2 regions of the Paenibacillus sp. SEL3 genome follow, and region 2 is predicted to be linked to the other one. Evidence: predicted binding sites of a transcription regulator. Region 2 holds the regulator's gene; the other holds the start of a gene.
What was found. The regulator NrdR, encoded in region 2, represses ribonucleotide reductase genes. The targets are predictions, from matches to a motif close to AACACNATATATNGTGTT.
Positions count from the first base shown of each region.

Region 1: nrdI (class Ib ribonucleoside-diphosphate reductase assembly flavoprotein NrdI) is a predicted target of NrdR. The motif match lies at 5,973-5,990, and genes of this name have one in related genera.

Region 1 covers NZ_CM137725.1:5,188,895-5,196,301, forward strand. The annotation lists gene ACYCS5_RS24005 (VOC family protein) at 1-54, shown strand, start outside; gene ACYCS5_RS24010 (MarR family transcriptional regulator) at 216-689, shown strand; gene ACYCS5_RS24015 (MFS transporter) at 845-2,095, shown strand; gene nrdF (class 1b ribonucleoside-diphosphate reductase subunit beta) at 2,192-3,157, opposite strand; gene nrdE (class 1b ribonucleoside-diphosphate reductase subunit alpha) at 3,377-5,461, opposite strand; gene nrdI (class Ib ribonucleoside-diphosphate reductase assembly flavoprotein NrdI) at 5,448-5,807, opposite strand; gene ACYCS5_RS24035 (DUF2500 domain-containing protein) at 6,230-6,577, shown strand; gene ACYCS5_RS24040 (GNAT family N-acetyltransferase) at 6,617-7,177, shown strand; gene ACYCS5_RS24045 (MFS transporter) at 7,228-7,407, shown strand, end outside.
Region 2 covers NZ_CM137725.1:5,029,368-5,036,774, reverse strand. The annotation lists gene ACYCS5_RS23240 (GNAT family N-acetyltransferase) at 1-640, shown strand, start outside; gene ACYCS5_RS23235 (alpha/beta hydrolase family protein) at 637-1,641, shown strand; tRNA gene ACYCS5_RS23230 (tRNA-Lys) at 1,984-2,056, opposite strand; tRNA gene ACYCS5_RS23225 (tRNA-Ala) at 2,069-2,144, opposite strand; gene nrdR (transcriptional regulator NrdR) at 2,274-2,741, opposite strand; gene ACYCS5_RS23215 (alpha/beta-type small acid-soluble spore protein) at 2,847-3,071, shown strand; gene ACYCS5_RS23210 (lytic transglycosylase domain-containing protein) at 3,188-3,751, opposite strand; gene coaE (dephospho-CoA kinase) at 3,748-4,344, opposite strand; gene ACYCS5_RS23200 (MntP/YtaF family protein) at 4,356-5,147, opposite strand; gene mutM (DNA-formamidopyrimidine glycosylase) at 5,259-6,089, opposite strand; gene polA (DNA polymerase I) at 6,161-7,407, opposite strand, start outside.

The DNA.
Region 1 (7,407 bases), 160 kb from region 2:
GTAACAGACAAGTTTGGTGTCACTTTTCAAATGTTCACTGAGGCTCGGTCTTAAGAAATGTAAAACGGCTCGATTCCGCTACTTTAGCGATCTGGCCGTTTTTTTTTCGTGTATGCCCTCGTGCTCAATTCAATAATTATTTTAATATTGTTGAAATAGAAACAAAAATATACTATATTGTATTGTTAATGCACCAACTGGTGGGAGGACAGGCCATGAACAAAGAAGAACAGGTCATAGTGGGTTTCAGGGACTTATTTAACAAGATGGTTTGGCTTAATAAAGATAAGATGGAAAACAGCCTTAAGGGTTATAAGCCTTCTGAAGTACATTGCATCGAATACATTGAAAGAAATGCAGATTCCAACGTGACAAAACTTGCGGAGTCCCTTTATATGACTACCGGTGCCATAAGTAAAATAACTAAGAAGCTTATAAAAAAAGGCATTATCGAAAGCTACCAGAAGCTGGATAACAAGAAAGAAGTCTATTTTAGGCTTACTGAGGAAGGGAAAGTAATCTATAACATCCATGAGGAACTGCACAAAGAGTTTCAAGAGCGGGATAAAGCCGTATTTGAGCAGGTAACCGAAGAACAATTTAACAGTATGATTAGCTTCTTGGAAAAGTATAGTAGGCATTTGGATGCAGAAATAAAAAAACAGGGTATAGATATTAAGACGGAATAAATTTGAATAATGAAAATCAAACCATAGGCAGCCGGGCTCTATTGAGAACGGGCTGTATTTTTTTGTTATTATTTTGTTGCCGAGGAAGCAAAATTGTGATACGATGTTTTTGCTTCCAAGGAAGTGAAATCGAAACCTTTAAGGGGAGAAATGAAGTGTTCAAATGTAGATCACACAATGAACAGAACACAGAACAAACCGTAGATAAACACGCTTTAATATTCGGCCTTATCTCTGTATTTCTTTGCGGAATAGGCTTCAGTATCATAACACCTGTCGTCCCATTCTTAGTGCAGCCTTATACAAGCAGTCCGGGAGAACAAGCTATAGTTGTTACGTTGCTGACCTCTGTTTATGCATTCTGCGTGTTTTTTGCGGCTCCCGTACTTGGCGCTTTGAGCGACAAATATGGCCGTCGTCCATTGCTCTTAGTATGCCTTTTGGGTTCCGCAATTGGGTACTTGGTTTTTGGCATAGGAGGAGCTCTATGGGTGCTATTTGCTGGGCGCATCATAGAAGGGTTAACAGGCGGGAGCATAAGCACGATCTTCGCCTATTTTGCAGACATCATTCCTCCAGAACAGAGAACCAAATACTTTGGATGGGTGAGTGCGGTTGTAGGTATAGGCACTGTCATTGGGCCAACTCTAGGCGGATTACTTGCCAAGTTTGGTTATTCTGTACCCATGTATTTTGGAGCAATCATCACTTTATTGAACGTTGTTTATGGATTCTTTTTTATGCCTGAGAGTCTTGACAAGAAACATAGACTGAAAGAGATTACCTTTGTAAGACTGAATCCATTTACACAGCTTGCAAACCTGCTTTCCATGAAAAACTTAAACAGGCTACTTGTCTCTGCGTTCTTACTTTGGATACCCAACGGATCTTTACAGGCCGTTTTTTCACAATTTACAATGGATACTTTCAGTTGGAAGCCTGCACTAATCGGACTTATGTTTTCAATTATGGGTTTCCAAGACATCATTTCACAAGGTTTCATCATGCCCAAGCTTTTGATAAAACTTAATGATAAACAGATAGCCATTCTTGGAATGGTTTCGGAGATTATAGGTTACAGTCTTATTGCGCTATCTACTTTGTTCTCATTCTATCCTCTTTTTATCGCTGGAATGTTTATATTTGGTTTTGGTGATTCGATCTTTGGGCCTTCATTCAACGGGATGCTCTCCAAGTCTGTCGATTCTAGTGAACAAGGAAGGATTCAAGGAGGTAGTCAATCTATTCAGGCTTTAGCAAGAATGATTGGGCCTATTATTGGAGGTCAAATCTATGTATCACTGGGTCATGCCGCACCCGCTTTTATGGGTATGATCCTTATAGCAGCGGCAATACCAGTTTTATATAAGCGAACGCATGTAAATGAGGATTTTGCAAAATCCTGAAATATGTAAACTATCTACTTTATTTAGGCAATAGGGTTTCAGAACTCAGGGACAAGTTCTGAAACCCTATTTGTTTACAGTTTTACGTAATTGTACTTATACGCCAAAATTAAAATCATCATCTGTCAGCGGCTCTACATTCATCGCCCGCACATAGCCGTTTCCTTTTTTAGAAAAGAAATCATGCTGCTTAGTGTGGGTGCTGATGCCGTTGAATACAATGGGATTAACTTCTTCTTCTTCAAACAGTGGATCAAAGCCCAAGTTCATCATGGCCTTATTGGCGTTGTAGCGCAAAAAGACTTTCACATCGTCTACGAGTCCAATAGGGGTGTAAATTTGCTCGGTGTATTGTTCCTCGTTGTTATGCAAGTAGCGCAGCAAGCCTACCAGCGTCTGGTAAAGATCACGTTGTTCTTCCTCGTCCAATTCTGCATAAATCTCCTGTGCCAATACACCTACGTACACACCGTGAATACTTTCGTCCCGTAAGATCAAATCGATAATTTCGCCACTGCATGTCAGCTTGCCCTGGCCCGCCAGATAAAGAGGGTAGAAGAAGCCGCTATAAAATAAATAGCTTTCTAACAGCACCGACGCTGCCATCGCGAGATACAGGTCTTTCGGTGTGTGGATATTCATATAATACTGACGAATGGTTTCTGCCTTGGTTTGGAGATGTGGATTTTCTTCTACCCAGCGGAATACACCGTCAATTTCTTCCGTGGAAGCTAGCGTTGTAAAGATGCTACTATACGACTTGGCATGAATTTGTTCCATCATCGCCATAAAGCTTAGTACGGCTTTGCGTTGTAGTCCGTCCACATGCTCCATAATTTGCGGCATACCCACGCCGCCTTGAATGGTATCCAGTAGCGTTAGTCCGCCTAGCACCTTCATGTAGGCTTCTTTTTCGATATCACTGAGGGTTACCCAGGACATTTTATCGTCAGACAACGGGATTTCGTCATCCGTCCAAAATTGCATAATGTTCTGGTTCCAGAACATCAGTGTGAAATCATCGTCCGAGCGATTCCAGTTTACAGCTTGTATACCTGTCATTGTTAGCATTCTCCCTTCAGCTTGCGAGATTCCCTGGAAACACACATTGAAATAGTGCAGGCGAATCATCGTATGCTTGACATACGGAAGCTGTATCCGCGAGGGTCTTGTCCAGTCCCGTAAAGGTCTAAACCACACGCTGGATACAGCTTCTAATGCAAAGCATCCATATCTATTTAAAATCTAATTTTTATACTACAGCTTGTTACCATTTATGCTTTAGATGGAGCAGGTGAGACACTCTTCCACAGACAGCTTTTTGGTGCGTGTGTAGTATAACGATTTAAGTCCTTTGTGTGCGGCGTACAGATAGCAACGTGCTAACTGACGCGTAGTCACGTCACTGTTCACATGAAGCACGGTCGAAATTCCTTGGTCCACATGCGGCTGGATTTCTGCAATCAGATCCAGCACTTTGAATTGGTCCATTTGATAAGCAGATTTATAGAAGAACACGTTATCCTTTTGCAAATAAGGCATTGGATAGTAGGTCGTCGAATTGGCATAGGTACGGGTTTCAATCTGCTCAACAATCGGCATAACACTGGATGTTGCATTTTGAATGTACGAAATGCTGGCAGTCGGCGCAATTGCCATACGATAGGCGTGGTACAGGCCATTTTTCATCACATCTGCTTTTAATTTGTCCCAGTCCGCTGTAGTCGGAACATAGATGCCCTTGAATAACTCTTGCACACGTGCAGTTGTTGGACGATAATCTGTGTTCAGGTATCGGTCAAAATATACGCCTGTCGCATAATCCGATTCCTCAAATCCATAAAAGTTTTGTCCAGCCGCTTTCGCGATTTCCATACTCTTTTCGATGGAATGATAGTTCATCGTCATGAAGAAGGTACGGACAAAGTCTTTTGCTTCATTGCTTTCATACGCAATTTTGTTCTTGGCAAAGTAGCCGTGCAGATTCATGACACCCAAACCGACGGAATGCATTTCACGGTTCGCTTTCGCGACACCTGGTGCATTAGCTACTTGGGTCATATCGCTGACCGAAGTAAGAGCAATCATACCCTCGTGAACGGATTCGCGGATTTTGCCATGCTCCATCACATTTACAATGTTCAGAGAAGCCAGATTACAGCTCACGTCCCGGCGGATAGTATCCTGTTGTCCGTAATCTGTAATTTCGGAAGTTTCCTGCAACTGGAAGATTTCCGTGCATAAGTTCGACATCTTGACTTGACCCACGTTTTTAAGAGCATGTGCCTGGTTCGCGTTACTTTTGTTCATGATATATGGATAACCAGACTCCAACTGAATCATGGCAATTTTCGTCAGCATGTCACGTGCGCTCATCGCTATTTTTTTCTTCACCCGATCGTCGGCGAGCAGCGTGTCGTACATTTCATCCAAATCCATGTCGTCCAGATGTGTTCCATAGGCTTTGAACACACTGTAAGGAGCAAATACATGCAGCGGTTCGTTATCTTGAGCCAGCTTGTAAAAGCGATTTGGCACCAGTAATCCAATCGAAAGTGTCTTGAGACGTACTCTTTCGTCAGCATTGATTTTTTTGCTATCCAGGAACTCCAGCACGTCCCATCCGAAAATGTTGTAATAGGCTGCCCCAGAGCCTTTGCGTTGCCCCATTTGATCTGCGTAGGAGAAGCCGTCTTCCATCAGCTTCAGCACAGGCATAATGCCTTTTGCTGCGCCTTCTACGCCTTTAATCGCTTCGCCGCGTGCCCGCAGCTTCGACAGGTTAACGGCAACACCGCCCCCGATTTTGGACAACTGCATGCAGGTGTTCAGCACATAGTTGATCGAGTTCAGGGAGTCGTCCATTTCGAGCAGGAAGCAGGATACCAATTCCCCACGGCGGCTTTTGCCTGCATTCAGGAACGTTGGTGTCGCTGGCTGGAGACGTTGCTCCATCATCGAGCGAGACAACAGGCGTGCCGTATCGGCGTTACCGCGTCCTAAATGCAGCGCGACAGCAGCAACCCGGTCAGGGTAATGTTCCAGATAGACTTTACGGTCGTTACTCTTCATTGCATAGTCGGTATAAAACTTGGATGCTGCCATATAGGAAGGAAATTTAAAATTATAGCTATGAGTGATATGGAAAATATCATTAATTTCGTCAGCCGTGTAGCTGTTATAGAAATTTTCGTAATAATCATTCTCAATCATATACAGCACTTGAGCGGCTGTGTCAGCAAACTTCAAACTCCGTTCCTGAACTTCCTTCATAAACTCTGCTACAGCCTCTTGGTCTTTTTCCAATTGGAAAAAGCCGTCTGTATCGCGTTTCATCAACATGTTGTTCAATTCAATATGCCGCAACTCGGCTCACCTCCTGTTTAAAACGCTCTACATCTCCGAACGTTCCAGATAATTCAAATTTACTAATCACGGGGACATTATAATGATCGGCAATCAAATCCGCACTTTTGGCAAATTTCTCACCCCAGTTACGGTTGCCGCTTGCAGCTACACCAACAAGGTTTTGAGCATTCTTTTTCAAAAAGGAAGATACCCTCTCAGGTATCTGCCCAAACCCAGTTGTATATGTAATAAGTACGTAAGGTTCTTCTATAGTCATTTGCTCCTCGATCTGAACCGCTGGAAGCTTGAGCTTGTTTATAAATCTTTTTACATTGCCGGTCTTGGAATCATATGCAATCAGCATGGTATGCAACCTCCTTAAACATTTAACGAAAAAAGAAAACGGCATTGCCTGGGATCTATTATAGATGGAATCCCTTGCTGGCTGCGCCATTTAAGATTTTTGACTCTATATTTACATGTATTTTCATACCTGTATCTTCAAGATATCGGGCATAAATACGTTTTTTACACTATATTTAGAGTACATTCTCTATTTTATATCTATATATAGTTTTGTCAATCGGTCTAGAGGGGATCAGAGGACCCAGATCGGGTAGAAGTCCAAGCGGGGTGCGGAAAAGAGCGAAAGAACTTTTTTTTCGTAAGTATGTTAAAAAAGTATTGGAGTTTTTGAGGGTGAAGATGTACGATTTGTCAATGGGCAATTGAATGGAAAATTTACATTTTACTGTAGAAAGGATGAAGTGAATGGGAAGTGATTCTATGGAAGTTCAATCGTTTAATACGATCTTTTTTATCGTATTTGGACTCATTGCTTTTGTAATGATTATGGGAATTGTCAAAACGATCGGAGCGGGCCTGTCCAATCAAGCAGCCGAACGGGTACAACGTTCATGTAAGGTTGTGGATAAACGGACGAGAGTGCGTGGGGGATCAGGCGATTTTTCAGCTTCGACCTATTATTATATCACCTTTGAGTTTGACGGGGGTGAGCGTAAGGAGCTGGAGGTGAAGGATAGGGACTTTGGTATGATTGTGATCGGGGATCGTGGGGAGCTTCATTATAAAGGTACACGTTTTCTGGAGTTTGTGAGAGTAATGGAAGCATAAAGGTGCTTAAACAAATACATAATCGGAGGGAAGATTACGATGCCGCATATCATTGGAAAACGAGTTGTATTGAGAGAATACCGTCAAGAGGATATACCAGATATCCGAAAATGGGTCAATGACCCGGAAATCACACGTGGTTTAAGCGACGTGTTTATCTATCCGCATTCACAGGTGAATAGTGAATCTTTTGTACAGATGATGATTGACGGCAACCCCGAGATCAAAGGTTTTGTCATTGCGCATAAAGACACCCTGGATTATATCGGACAACTGGACTTATTTAAAATCAACTGGGTGAATCGGCACGCCACCCTTGGAATTGTGATCGGGCGTGACGGTGATCTAGGCAAAGGTTATGGACGGGAAGCGATCCGGTTGTTACAAAAATTTGCATTTCATACGCTGAACCTGCATCGGCTGGAGCTGGAGGTCTATGCGTTCAATGAACGTGCACACCGTTGCTATTTGGCCAGCGGCTTCAAGGAGGAAGGGCGGCTGCGGGAAAAGCTATTCAGGGAAGGGCGATACTATGACATTATTCAGATGGGGATTTTGCGAAGTGAATATGAGGCTGCACAGCAAGCGACGGAATCCTGAGAGTGCAACCTCATAAGCTATATTACTCCGTCAGCTTTCTTCAATTTTTTATGAGTGAAATCACGGGGACTACGCTCATCCTTTTTTTATTAGCTAAAGGACTTTCTTTGCAGAGTGCGAACTTCTTACTGGTTGTATTCTTTGTAAGTATTTTTCTGTTTGAGATACCCACGGGGGCTATTGCAGACAAGTATGGAAGAAAAATCTCTGTTATTTTGGGACTTTGTTGT
Region 2 (7,407 bases):
ATCTTTTGACATTGTTGCATACCAAAAACAAGACAATGAAGCTGTTTGCAGTCTTTTAGTCGAATCGTTTAAAGCAAAATTCCAATCTCTTGTTACACTAAAGGATCAAGCTATACAGCAGTTGTTAATGCAGGTTTGGGTTCAAAATCCTTATTCTACATCTATGAAACAATTTGTAGCTAAAGAAAACGAAGAAGTTATCGGTGTTCTTTCCCTTAAATGGAAACCCTCCTACTCTTCACTTCCTGAAACAAACCCCATTTCTTTGACTCCGCTGCTAAAACAGTTTGGTTGTTTCAATGTATTTAAATTTTTGGCAGGTATGCATGCGCTAGAGTATACCCCCGCTGCAAATGAGTGTTACATTGATCATTTGGCGATTCGTTCAAGTCATCGTAATCAGGGAATAGGACGCCATCTTGTAGCTTTCGCACAGCAATTTTCGGTTGAATCTGGTTTTCATGCATTGACACTTCACGTAGCGCATAAGAACCAAGGGGCTATCCGTTTGTATCACCAACTGGCGTTTGAAGTAAAACAATCCAAATATAATGGGTTACGGCATTTTTGGTTCAAGGAGCCTGTATGGCATCTGATGAGTTGGAAAGAGAACCTGCATTCGAGGAGAGAGCATCATTGAAAAAAACACTCAAGCTTACTTTTGGTATTACGGCAGCTCTGGCTGTTGTATCGGTACTCATTGTTCTATATCAAAATTCTTACAAGATGACAGAAGAAAAAATACAAATCACGACACCTAAAGGGCTGTTAACAGGTACATTAACTTTGCCTAAGAACTACTCGGGAAAGGTTGGATTGGTTGTTTTTGTCCATGGGGATGGTCCTATTAATGACACCTATGATGATGGATACAAACCACTGTGGGAAAAGTTCGCTTCCAAGGGTTATGCCTCCTTGTCACTGAATAAGCCCGGTATTAACAGCGCTCCTGGTAACTGGCTCGCCCAAAGCATGGAGGACCGCGCACAGGAGATCCGATATGCAATAGACTGGGCAAGAAGCTTACCTATGATTGATAAGCAAAAAATCGGCCTATGGGGAGCCAGTCAAGCAGGATGGGTCATTCCGAAGATCGTTAAAGAGGAGCATGATATTGCATTCAGCATCCTTGTATCGCCTGCCGTGAACTGGATTTCCCAAGGACAATTTAATACCAGAAAAGAACTGGAGCGAGAAGGAGTTACTCCGCAAGAAATTCAAAAGACATTGAACTACGATCAAGAGATTCTACAGTTACTGAAAAGACAGGCTTCTTATGAAGAATATCTAAGCATAGCCGATCCTGACGATATGATTTCCAAAGAAAGATGGAGCTTTATACGCAAAAATTTTCTGTCTGATTCCACCGAAGAATTAAGTCACTTCCATACTCCTGTACTCTTGGTTCTGGCTGGAAAAGATATTAATGTCGATGCAAAGGATACCGAGCGAGTCTATCGCCAGAAAATACCTCCAGAACTGCTGTCCGTGATTCATTTACCTGAAGCCGACCACTCCATGATGGATGAAAAAATCGCGCGTTCAAAATATCTAACTTTTTTAACAGCCGTATTCGCCCCAAGAAAATTGGTGAATGACGAGTATCTCGAAATCCTTGCCAATTATGTCAGTGAGCGTTAAACAATGATGTTTTTTCCACACTTCTTTTGAATATGCTGATAAAAAATCCATCGAAAGATAAAAGGGTACATTTTTTTTGAGTATACGATTTTCTTAATGCGGTCTACAGACAGTCCGCATTGTTCTGAGAGTTCGTCAATGGGCAGCCCATGTCTGCAAATAACTAGTCCTTGCACTCGTGAATAATGGGTTGCAATTCAAAAAAGACGTCTATTTCCCTGTAGGATCTGTTTTCTGTGCATTCAGTTACGCGCTCATTCAACTCATAACTGTTCTCGGTTAGACTGGGAATAGATCTATAAACAACAAAAAAACGGCATCTCTGCCGTTTTTCTAAAAGGATGGACTCTCAGGGACTCGAACCCTGGACCAATTGATTAAGAGTCAACTGCTCTACCAACTGAGCTAAGAGTCCATAATAAAATTTTGGTGGAGCCTAGGGGGATCGAACCCCTGACCTCATCGCTGCCAGCGATGCGCTCTCCCAGCTGAGCTAAGGCCCCATCATAAGCAAGTTTTATCAACGTTTCAAGCGACTTCTATATCATATAAAATATTTAACCCTGTGTCAATACTTTTATAAAAAAATATAATTTTCTCCCTTCATGGCCCAGAAAAGATACAGTCAGCGATCAGTCGCTGGCTGTATCTTTAGATAACAGTGTTTTCAGTTCCTTCATAAACATATTGATGTCTTTAAACTGACGATAGACGGACGCAAAACGTACGTAGGCGACTTCATCCACTGGGTAAAGCTGTTCCATGACCAGCTCACCAATCTGCTGGCTATCCACTTCTGTGGCTGCTGTGTTGCGGATAGCGTTCTCCACCTGGGATACGATCATATCCAGTTGCTCGACGGATACTGGACGCTTCTCGCAGGCTCGAATGAGACCGCGCAGCATTTTATCACGACTAAACTCTTCACGGCTGCCGTCTTTTTTGATGACCATGAGAGGGGTTTCCTCCACCATTTCAAAGGTGGTAAAACGCCTGGCACACTGCTCACATTCACGGCGGCGACGGATGGACTTGTTATCATTCGCAGGTCGCGAATCCAGCACTTTCGTGCCATTGTAGGCACAATACGGACATTTCATAATCTCACCACTTTCTTTTTCCAATAAATTCCCGAAGACTTTTAGTAATAATTTTGTCAAAACAGATCATAATATGTTTACCATATCGCGAGGAGGTGAACAACAATGGCACAAGGAAACAATGGCAACTCCAACAATCTGGTAGTCAGCAGATCCTCCGGCGCTCTGGAGCAAATGAAATTTGAAATCGCTCAAGAGTTGGGTATCAGCATTCCTCAAGATGGATACCAAGGTAATATGACTTCCTATGAGAACGGTTCGATCGGGGGCTACATCACAAAACGCCTCGTAACGATCGCCGAACAACAATTGGCAGGTCAATACCAATAATCGCGGTAATAATGCAAAAATAACAAGAAAAAGTGTCTGGATGGGCTGGTAAAAACAGCCTGTCCAACGCTTTTTTCATTTTAAAGCGAAAAGCTCATCATGTCATTAACTTGGATTTAAAAATCATTATAAATTTTCGTGTATTGCCTGTAGTAATAAATGACCCGCTGTACATAATGTCGTGTTTCACCAAAAGGGATTTGCTTGATGGACTCTTCTTTTCCATCCCACACTCCCTTATCCAGCCACTCTTGAACTTTACCCGGCCCTGCATTGTAAGCAGCTACGATTGCTACAGGATTATCCTGAAACTTTATGGATAGGTTATGCAAATACCAGGTTCCCAGCTCAATATTGGTGCCAGGCTCGTGCTTGACACTGTCCAGCGGAACCTTTTGAATCTGGGCGCTGTCCATAATCCAATTTGCCGTATTCGGCATAATCTGCATCAGCCCTAGCGCCCCCTTATGTGACTGCTTACTGGTTTTAAAATTGGTTTCTACACGGATAATAGACGCCACCAAAAATGGGTCTACTTCATACGTCTGTGAATACTGCCGAATCTCATCCTTATATTGAATTGGATAGAACCAGGACATCCAATTTGAATTAAGGAATAGAATCAGGACAAACCCGACAAACAAAATGAGCAGGACTCTTTTCTTTCGCAAAATATTCATGCAAGTCCCTTCCGCTGCCAAAATTGATCAATTTGTCGCTTCGTCTCAGTCTGTGTTCCACTATTATCAATAACGATATCGGCCAAGCTTTTCTTTTGCTCAATATCCATTTGTGCGGACAGCCGAAGTCCAGCTTGCTCCTCCGTCAGACCGTCTCTGAGCACCAGACGCTGGAGCTGAATATCACGTGGTACGTACACAACCATAATTTCCTCGTACAAGCTCTCAAGCCCCGACTCGTACAGTAACGGAATATCTGCCAAAACAAGCTTGTCCGGCTGTTCCCGTTCAAATGCTTCCATGCGCATACGCATTTCCTCACGAATAGCAGGATGTGTAATATCGTTAAGTGCCTGCCGCTGGGCAGGGTCTCCGAATACAATCTCCCCCAGTTTTTTGCGAAGCAGAGTTCCGTCACTGTTCACTATAGCTTGTCCAAAATGCTGAATGACCGCCGCCAACACCGGATGCCCCGGAAGCATCACTTCCCGGGCAATGGCATCTGCGTCGATCAGCAGCGCACCTTTGGCGACCAAAAGAGCCGACACGGTGCTTTTTCCGGTAGCAATACCTCCGGTTAATCCGATATTCATGCTCTTTCACCTCATAACAGCTTCAATATGCCCATCATAATCAGTAATAATGCCGGCAATACACCCAGCGCCTTCATAAATCGAAATGCTGATAGAAAAAAGCCTGCCTTCATCCCTGCAATCAAAAATGTTCCACTGAATAACGTAATAGCCAGCGCAGTAGACAGTGGCTGAAAACCAAGCATAGCTGCCCCGAGTCCCGCTCCGAACGCATCGACCGATAATGCAATACCCAGCCAAACCGCTTCGGTAGCAGATATACTGCCGGAACGGTCCATATCCGCAGCAGACGGGCTTCGAAGAATCCGAATAACAAGCCCCCATTTGCGAAGCTCCAGAGAAAATACTGTTCGTTCCTGCTGCTCCACAGAAGCTTCTGCCGACAGATCTTTTCTTGAGCTAGGGAAAGACTCGGTATCAGCATTCTCTACACCCTTCTTCTCCCCAAGAACAGATCTGCTCGCTGGATCAGTCTGTTTTGTAAGAAGCAAACCCCGAGAGGGCTCCACTGAATCCTCTGGCAAATCCTCTTTGCGGTGCAGAGCTTGAATCAAAGAGTAACAGCCGATACAGATCAGGATGACAGCACCGAAAACGGTAGTATATACAGGAGACAGGGCACGAGATAGTAATGCGCCCAATTGCATGGATATGCCGATCACCAAACCTGAACATACGGAGATGATAGCAATCGACAACAGTGGAATTTTCATTTTGCGCAGACCATATGTAACACCGACTCCGAAACTGTCCAAACTTAGCGCAAATGCCAGTAACAGCAGGGCTCCCCAATGATTAGCCACTCCAATTCCCTCCCATTGCGAAGGCAGGGCCTTATAACAACCGAAACCCTCCGCAGTATTGGTACTTGGAACAATATATGAGAGGGATGGGCTTGGGGTGACTGTGCTTGTTTAGCGCAGAGGCTGGCAGACCGGACAATGATGTGTGCCCCGTCCGGCTACGACAGATTTTTCGATCAATGTACCACAGTTGATGCAAGGCTTCGCGTTACGTCCATAGATTTGCAATTGATGCTGGAAGTCGCCCGCTTCGCCCTGTCCATTCACGAATGATTTAATGGACGAGCCTCCAACCTGAATGGACGCACCTAGCGTGGAGACAATAGCTTCATGCAAGACATGAAATTGGCTATCCGTTAGGCTTTTGGCTGGCTGTGCTGGATGAATCCCCGCCTTAAACAACGATTCATCTACATAGATATTCCCGATGCCCACCACATATGACTGGTTTAACAGCGCTGCCTTGATCGAAGTCGAACGAGTTCCAACAGCGGCACGCAGCATTTCTGGTGTAAAGGCCTCGTCCATCGGTTCCAGACCAAGTTTGTTCAGCGGCTTTTCCAGCAAATCCTGTCCTGCTGGAAATAAGTGCATCGTGCCAAACTGGCGCACATCCTGATAACGCAACTCCGTACCATCTTTAAAATGAAAGATGACATGGGTATGCTTTTCCACAGGATCATGTTGTGAATATAATCCATATCGTCCTTCCATTCGAAGATGGGAGACCAGCACCAGCCCGTCCAGCAAAATCCGCAGAAACTTTCCGCGTCTCTCCACCCCTGTAATCCGGTGATCAGCCAATTCCATGGCAAAAGCGTGGATATCATCGGGCCGTTGAATGATCCGCGGCAGATTCACAGTGACATGATCTATATGTTTATCAACGATAAGCTCGTTTAGCGTTCGTTTAATGGTTTCTACTTCCGGTAATTCCGGCATGATGTCTTCACCTCACCCTATATTATAACGGAAGCAGCGTCAAATTGGGACTATCTACTCATTGAAATATCTTATTTGGCCTCATACCAATTGCTGCCATAGCTTACTTCGGCTTTGAGCGGCACAGCCAGCTTTAATGCAGCTTCCATGGTAGCCGGGACAAGCTCTTTCATCGTTTCCATTTCCTCAGGCGGAACCTCGAATACAAGCTCATCATGTACTTGGAGCAGCATTCTGCTACGAAGATTACGTTCACGTAGCGCTTTATCCATCTGTACCATCGCCAACTTGATAATATCGGCTGCGGTGCCTTGAATCGGCGTATTCATCGCTGTACGCTCGGCGAATGAACGCAGGTTGAAATTGCTGGCGTTAATCTCCGGCAAATAGCGTCTGCGTTCCAACAGCGTTTTTACGTAGCCGTCCCGCTTCGCATCCTTCACAATATCATCCATGTAACGGCGAACGCCTTGGAACACATCAAAATACTGGTCGATAAAGCGAGCCGCTTCCTTCCGCGTAATATTCAAATTTTGTGACAGACCATAATCACTGATCCCGTAGACAATCCCAAAGTTGACTGCCTTCGCAGAACGCCGCATATTGGAGTCCACATCTTCCGCTGCTACACCGAACACATCGGATGCGGTCTTGGTGTGAATGTCCATATCGTGGACAAAGGCTTCCTTCAAACGTTCATCATCCGAAATATCAGCCAGCACCCGCAGCTCAATCTGTGAGTAGTCTGCCGCCAAAATAGACCAGCCCGGTTCGGACGGAACAAATACTTTGCGGATTTTGCGACCTTCTTCAAGACGAATCGGAATGTTTTGCAAATTCGGAAATTGACTACTCAAGCGTCCAGTTGCTGCAACCGTCTGCCGGAAATACGTATGCACCTTACCCGTTTTCTCCGAAATTTCTTTAAGCAATCCTTCAACATACGTCGATTGGAGTTTGGCAATGGTACGGTACTGCAAAATGTTTTGTACAATATCATGATAGGGGGCCAGCTTTTCCAGTACCTCCGCATCGGTCGAGTACCCCGTTTTCGTCTTTTTAATGACAGGTAAACCCAGTTTATCAAACAAAATCTCACCCAACTGCTTAGGCGAATTCAGATTGAACTCTACTCCGGCAATGCTGTAGATCTCGTTCACCAACGTTGCGATCTGGGCTTCAAATTCTTTACCCAAAGCACGCAGTTCTTCTACGTTCACCAAAATGCCCTGCTTCTCCATATCCGCCAAAATGCGGGACAACGGCATCTCCAGCTCATGAAACAGCTTGTGCATTTCCGTTTTCTCCAACTCAGCCT